DNA from 3 places in the Arthrobacter sp. NPDC057259 genome. Region 3 is predicted to be linked to each of the others. Evidence: riboswitches for the same ligand, from Rfam matches in the RefSeq annotation. Region 3 holds a riboswitch; each other region holds the start of a gene.

Region 1 (2,252 bases), on a different contig from region 3:
CGTTCGCCAACCTGGGCGACTCGGACTCGCGGAACCGCCAGTCCGGGACCACGGAGTCCGCGGTCCGCGAGGCCGTCCCGTCCGTGGAAGCGCCGTCCGTGGAAGCACGGTCCGTGGAAGCCCCCGCCCCGGAGGCTGAAGCACCCGCCGAGGCTCCGGCCGCCGGACGGTCCGCCGACCAGTCCCGGGCCACCCGTGGCCGGGGACGTGCCCGCACGGCCCGGATCCAGCCGCCGAACGCCCGCAACCGCGCGGCCGAACCGGAAAACCGCAGGGAACCCGCCCCGCAGCAGGCTCCGAAACAGGAAACCCGCCAGCAGGAGGCTCCGAAGACGGCCGCACCGACGGCGGCCCCCGTCGCCACCCGCACTCCGGCGGCAGCGGAACCGGCCACCGGCCAGCGCCGTCCGCGGCGGCACCGTAGTGCCAGCCGTGCCCAGGGGGCAGCCAACGAGACCGCCGTCGAGCAGCGCCGGCAGGCCTCCGCCCCGTCCGGCCAGGGCTCCGTCCACGAGGCCAAGGCACCGGAAACGGTCAAGCCGGTCGTCAAGGACAACGGGGGCCCGATCATCCTCGGCGTCGGCGTACCGGCCTCGGAGCTCTAAACCGCTCCGCCGCCGCACCACCCGGTACCGCTCCGTACCACTCGCGGGTATCTCCCGGACTCGACGTTTCGAAGCGTCGGCTCCGGGCGGTACCCGCGAGCCGGTTAAGGAGGAAGGCTGGCCGGAGGATCGAACGGGACGGGCGGGCGAACCCGGGACGGGGCGCTACGCTGGAACGCGACACGGGGTGCCGCGCATCGGACCGGCTGAGATCCACACCCGTTGAACCTGTCCGGTTAGCACCGGCGAAGGGATGTCTCTTGTCTTTGACCCAACCCGCGGCAGCACCCGCGGCACCTTCAACCACGCCCGCGGCCGGCGCCAGTTTCCTGCAGACGGTGTTCCCTGCATCCAGGGCCGACGCCGGACCCGAGGCGTCGGCCGGCATGGCCCACGACGCCACCGGACGGGCCCCGGTTCCCCGGGTCCTGGCCATCGCCGGGTCCGACCCCTCCGGCGGCGCCGGGATCCAGGCGGACCTGAAGAGCATCGCGGCCATGGGCGGCTACGGCATGGCCGCCATCACCGCGCTGACCGCGCAGAACACCCGCGGCGTCCGGTCCGTGCACGTGCCCCCCGCCGCCTTCCTGACCGAGCAGCTGGACGCCATCGCCGAGGACATCACCATCGACGCCGTCAAGATCGGCATGCTCGGCGACGCCGGCGTCATCGACGCGGTGCGTGAGTGGCTGGAACGCACCCGGCCCGCCGTCGTCGTCCTGGACCCCGTCATGGTCGCCACCAGCGGCGACCCGCTGCTGCAGGAATCGGCCGTCGCGGCCCTCCACACCCTGCTGCCGCTCGCCGACCTGGTGACCCCGAACCTGGCCGAACTCGCCCTCCTGCTGGATGAACCGGTCGCCGCCGGCTGGGCGGGGGCGCTGGAGCAGGGCAAGCGCCTCTCCGCGCTGGCCGGAACCACGGTCCTGGTCAAGGGCGGCCATCTCGAGGAGGACGCCGACGGCGGGTGCCCGGACGCGCTGGTCAACAGCGCGGGACTGCCCGGCAGCGAGACCGTGGTGGTGCCGGGGGAGCGGGTCGACACCCGCAACAGCCACGGAACCGGGTGCTCGCTGTCCTCGGCCCTCGCCACGGCCTACGCCGCCGGCGGGGACTGGGAGGCCGCGCTGCGACGCGTCAAGCCCTGGCTGCTCGGGGCGCTGCGCGAAGCCGGACGGCTCGACGTCGGCACCGGCAACGGACCCGTCCACCACTTCCACCACCTTGCCCAGCCGGCGGAACCGGCGCCCGGGGCCGGCGCGGAACACTCCACGGAACACCTTAAGGAACCCGGCGACTTCGCCACCGGCCTCGAGCCCCTCGCCGCGGAGGGCCTGTCGGAGATCTACGCCCTGGACTTCATCCGGGGCCTGGCGGACGGGACCCTGCCGGAACACGAGTTCGCCTACTACCTCGGCCAGGACGCGCTCTACCTCAACGGCTACTCCCGGGTGCTGTCCCGCGCCGCGGCGCTTGCCCCGACGGAGGCGGAGCAACTGTTCTGGTCACGGTCGGCCGCCCAGTGCCTTGAGGTTGAGTCGGAACTGCACCGCAGCTGGCTCGCCGGGCGCGCCGGCACCCCGCGGCAGGGACCGGTCACCAAGTCCTACGTGGACCACCTGCACGCTGCGTCCCTGGCCGGCAGTT
Region 2 (2,252 bases), on a different contig from region 3:
GTGGAGAGCATTGGTAGGGCTGTGCGCCTGGCTGGTCGACTGGTTGTGCTCAGCGTCGGTGCGTGGGCGGTCGAAGCGGTCCGGGAGGAACCCGTCCCAGCGCGGGTCCGGGGTGCCGTCCAGCAGCTCCCGGCAGATGGCCGCGGCCGCCGGGGTCAGCAGCACACCGTGCCGGAAGAAGCCGGTGGCGATCACCAGGCCCGGAACGTGGCCGCCGCCGGCGGCACGGACCCGTCCCAGCAGCGGGGCGTTGTCCGGGGTGCCGGGGCGTGCCCTGGCCGTGGCCTCGACGAGTTCCAGCTCGGCGACGGCCGGGACCAGCTGCTGGGCATCGCGCAGCAGCTGGTAGACCCCTCCGGCGGAGACGGCCAGGTCCCCGGCCTGGTCCTCGCGCTGGGTGGCGCCAACCACCACGGTTCCGTCTCCGCGCGGAACGATGTAGACCGGGACACCCCGGACCAGCCCGCGCACGGTGGAACTCAGCAATGGACGCAGGCGTTCGGGCACCCGGAGCCGGAGGATGTCGCCGTGGACCGGCCGCAGCGGCAGGGTGAGCCCGGCCGGGAGGTCCTGCAGGGCGGCGGCGCCCAGGCCGTTGGCCACGATGGTCTCGGCCGACCGGATCTCCTCTCCCCCGCTGAGCCGCACGCCGGCGATCCGGCCGTCCGCCTCGATTAGGCCCGCGGCGCGGTGCGGGACGGCCCGGAATCCGGTGTCGGCTGCCAGCAGGGCTCTGATCCGGGTGATCAGGCGGCGCGGGTCCACCTGGTGGTCGGCGGGGATCTCGAAGGCGCAGGAGATCGCCGGGCTGAGCAACGGTTCGCGGCGGCGGGCCTCCCGCACGGTGAGGGGTTCGACGGACAGTCCGGAGGCCACCTGGAGGGCGCGCAGGTCCGCGAGCGCCTGCCGGTCCGCGGCGTCGGCGCCCACGGCGAGGGTCGGCGTCGTGAGGTAGCCGGTGCCGGCTCCCCCGTCGCCGCCGTCGGCGAGGCTGCCGGCGAAGGCGGGCCAGAGCCTGGAGGACTCCAGCATCAGGGGCAGCAGTCCCTCCTCCTGGTAGTGGAGTTCGCTGACGGGTGCCAGCATCCCGGCGGCGGCCCAGCTGGCGCCGTCCCCGGGGGCGTCGTCGATCAGCGCCACGGTGCGTCCGGAGCGCCGGAGTTCCCAGGCGATGCCGTGGCCGATCACGCCCCCGCCGATCACGACGGCGTCGAGGGGGCCGTCAGGCCGAGCACCGCGGCCGTCAGGCTGGGCACCGGGGCCGTGCGGCCGGGCCTTAGGGCTGGGGGTGGTGTTCATGGGTTCCTTCCCTACGCCGGTACTAGCCGGATCAGGTCAAGCGGTCGGCTCTGACGCCCTCTCAGCCCTGCGCCGTCGACGGCGTGCGGGGCTCCCGCGGTATGCGCCCAGTTTAGAGGAACTACGCTTGGGGCATGAGCCAGGATGTCCACAGCACCGCCCGTTTGTACCTCTGCACCGATGCCCGCAAGGACCGCGGAGACTTTGAAGCCTTTGTCGATGCCGCGTTTACCGGGGGCGTGGACATCATCCAGCTCCGGGACAAGACCATCGAAGCCGCGGAGGAACTGGAGCTGCTGGAGGTCCTGCACACGGTCGCGGCGCGCCACGGCCGGCTCTGGGCCGTCAACGACCGCGCCGACCTGGCCTCGCTGGCCGGTGCCCCGGTGTTCCACATCGGGCAGAAGGACATTCCGTTCGGAGCGGCCCGGGACTTCCTCGGCAAGGACACCGTGATCGGCCTGTCCACCCACACCTCGGAGCAGGTCGACGCCGCCATCGCCGCCGCGCCGGGCCGGAGCGGGCTGGACTACTTCTGCGTGGGCCCGGTCTGGGCGACACCCACCAAGCCCGGCCGGGCCGCCGTCGGCCTGGACCTGGTCCGCTACGCCGCCGACGCGATCGAGCGCGCCGAGGCCGCGGGCGACGGCGGCAAGGTAGCCGGCGTCGTGCCGTGGTTCGCGATCGGCGGCATCGACCTGACAAATGTGGAGCAGGTCCTCGACGCCGGGGCCCGGCGGATCGTGGTGGTCCGGGCGATCACCGAGGCGGACGACCCCGCCGCTGCGGCGCAGGCCCTGCTCGCCGCCCTCGACGCCCGGGCTTAGTCGCGGCCGTGCGTAAGCGCGGCCGGTCGCCTCGGCCTCACCGGCCGCGGGCCCTCTACCCGGCCAGGCCCAGCAGGGTCATCCGGCGGGAGTGCGCCGTGGCCAGCGAAGTCAGCAGCGCCCGGA
Region 3 (2,252 bases):
GGCCAGGGCCAGCCGCTGCTTCTGCCCGCCGGAGAGCGCCGACGTCGGGTGCCCCAGGGGCAGGGAACCGAGCCCGACGTCGTCGAGCGCCTCCCCCACCCGGGCCCAGATCTCCGCGGGCGGGACGGCGAGATTCTCCGCCCCGAACGCGACATCGTCGCCCACGCGGGAGAGCACCACCTGGGTCTCCGGGTCCTGCTGCACCAGCCCGGCGCGACCCCGCCGGTCCCGGGGCGGGGCCCCGTCGATCAGCAGGCTGCCGCTCTCGTCGGCGTCGTCGGCATCCGCGTCCGCGCCGCCGCCCTCGCCGAGCACCCCGGCGAGGGCGTGCAGCAGAGTGGATTTGCCGGCGCCGGAGGGCCCCAGCAGCAGGACCCGTTCGCCCGGGCTGATGTCCAGGTCCAGTCCGCTGATGGCGGGCCGGGACCGCCCGGCGTGCCGCCAGCCCCAGCCGCGGGCGGTGACCGCGGCGGGGCGGACGTCGTCGGCGTTCATGCGCGCGGTGTCAGGAGAAGACGGGTTCGGTGGCCGCCTTGCGGGAGGCGAAGGAGGCCAGCACCCCGGTCCGGGCCAAACCGCGGGTGGCGATCCAGGCCAGGCCGCCGGCGATCACGGCACCGGAGATGGCGCAGAAGACGATGTAGGCGGCCTTGTCCGCGGCCTCGAAGGCGATGTTCCAGCCCCAGGGCAGGAAGCAGTCGTTCAGGCCGCAGAAGAGGCCCGCGCCGGCGCCGGCGAGCAGGGAGACGGGGAGGTTGAACTTGCTGTAGCGGAAGGCGGCGAAGACCAGCTCCGCGCCGAGGCCCTGCAGGATGCCCGAGATCAACACGGTGGTGCCGTACTGGGAGCCCATGATCAGCTCGCCGGTGGCGGCGACGGCCTCGCAGAACAGTGCGGCGCCGGGCTTGCGGACCACCAGCATGCCGAGCACCGCGGGGATCATCCAGCCGCCGGCGTAGAGGCCGGTCAGGGGCGGGTAGACGGCGGTGAGCGGGACGGACACCACGTTGGAGCCCTGGTCCCAGGCCCAGAAGATGACGCCGCCGGCGATCGCGATCAGCGCCGCCAGGACAATGTCGACCACGCGCCAGCTCTTTTTGCCGGCCGCTGTGGTGCGGGGGGTGGAAATATCGGTCATGTCGTCCTCCTGAGGTACAGGAGGGGAGGGTATTCCGGCCACGGCGGCCGCTGCCGCGTGTTCCGGACACCCTGAGAACTCGACTCCCTTGCGCCGGTACTAACCGGATCAGGTTCGAGGGTCTGCGGCTGTCCGCACTCTCAGCGCCCACCTACGGTTTCCGGATTCCTCCGGAAGGGTCCGACGGCGGCGCTCCCCTGTCGTTATGAATGTCGCCCGTGTGGGCTGGCCCAGTTTACACCCGCGCCGCCGGGGCCCGCCTCCCCTCCCTGCCGAGCCGGATCAGCACGATCCCGGCCGCCAGGAACCACGCCCACATCAGGAGGCCGTAGCCGCCGTAGAGCGCCGGGACGAGGTACCGCAGCGCCTCCGCGAGCAGCCCCAGGGCACCGGCGCCGATGCCCAGCCAGCCCACCGCCCGGGAGAGCCCTGCCCGCACCATGGCCACGGACATGAGGAGGATGCCCGCCGCGGAAAGCACCCCGGCGACGGCGGGTGTGTTGTTCTCGGCGATCACCGCCTCGGCGGCGGCGCTGATCCGCTGCCGCGCGGCGTCGTCGGCCGCCCCGGCGTACCGGTCGCTGAGGTAGACCAGCACCAGAGAGCCGCGGCTGGTAACCGGGATGGCGAGGATCAGCGCCCAGGACAGCCCGCCCACCAGGGCGCCGCCCAGCGCCAGGCCCCGTGCCAGTCCCTCTGCCGCCGGAGCGCACGCCAGGAACAGCGCAGCGAAGACGGGCACCGCCAGGATGTTCGGGACCGTCCAAAGCAGCTGCTCGGCGACGTAGACGGGCTTGTTGCGGGCGATGAACTCCAGCGTCGGCACGGCCCCGTCGACCGGCGGCGGCGCGATGAAGTCCAGCACAAGGGCCAGCACCAGCAGCACCACGAACGCGATCGAGCAGCAGCCGGCCGCCAGCTGGAACGGCGCCCAGGGTGCGCTCCGGTCTCTGTCCATGCCCGACGGTAGGCCGGGCGGCGCGCGGCGGACAGGGGCGTCCGCCCCGGACCGGTGTGCCAGTAGGCTAGGGGCAGTCCTGTTTCCACCCGCAAGGAGCACGAAATGAACATTGTCATCAAACTGCTCGGCACCGGCATCAGCCTGGTCGCCGGT

Evidence for each region. A riboswitch is a leader RNA that binds a small molecule or an ion and turns the genes downstream of it on or off. The one in region 3 is predicted to bind thiamine pyrophosphate.
Region 1: it holds a riboswitch for thiamine pyrophosphate, as region 3 does, so the genes downstream of both, ACFUCU_RS01525 (bifunctional hydroxymethylpyrimidine kinase/phosphomethylpyrimidine kinase) here and ACFUCU_RS06110 (ECF transporter S component) in region 3, are expected to answer to the same signal.
Region 2: it holds a riboswitch for thiamine pyrophosphate, as region 3 does, so the genes downstream of both, thiO (glycine oxidase ThiO) here and ACFUCU_RS06110 (ECF transporter S component) in region 3, are expected to answer to the same signal.

What each region holds. Positions count from the first base shown of each region.
Region 1 covers NZ_JBHUYA010000001.1:325,529-327,780, forward strand. Annotated here, with positions in the region: gene ACFUCU_RS01520 (Rne/Rng family ribonuclease) at 1-605, shown strand, start outside; TPP riboswitch at 779-876, shown strand; gene ACFUCU_RS01525 (bifunctional hydroxymethylpyrimidine kinase/phosphomethylpyrimidine kinase) at 992-2,252, shown strand, end outside.
Region 2 covers NZ_JBHUYA010000004.1:219,378-221,629, reverse strand. Annotated here, with positions in the region: gene thiO (glycine oxidase ThiO) at 1-1,299, opposite strand, end outside; TPP riboswitch at 1,290-1,407, opposite strand; gene thiE (thiamine phosphate synthase) at 1,434-2,126, shown strand; gene ACFUCU_RS08795 (ferritin-like fold-containing protein) at 2,182-2,252, opposite strand, start outside.
Region 3 covers NZ_JBHUYA010000003.1:49,491-51,742, reverse strand. Annotated here, with positions in the region: gene ACFUCU_RS06115 (ABC transporter ATP-binding protein) at 1-495, opposite strand, end outside; gene ACFUCU_RS06110 (ECF transporter S component) at 506-1,138, opposite strand; TPP riboswitch at 1,206-1,347, opposite strand; gene ACFUCU_RS06105 (hypothetical protein) at 1,374-2,096, opposite strand; gene ACFUCU_RS06100 (DUF4235 domain-containing protein) at 2,202-2,252, shown strand, end outside.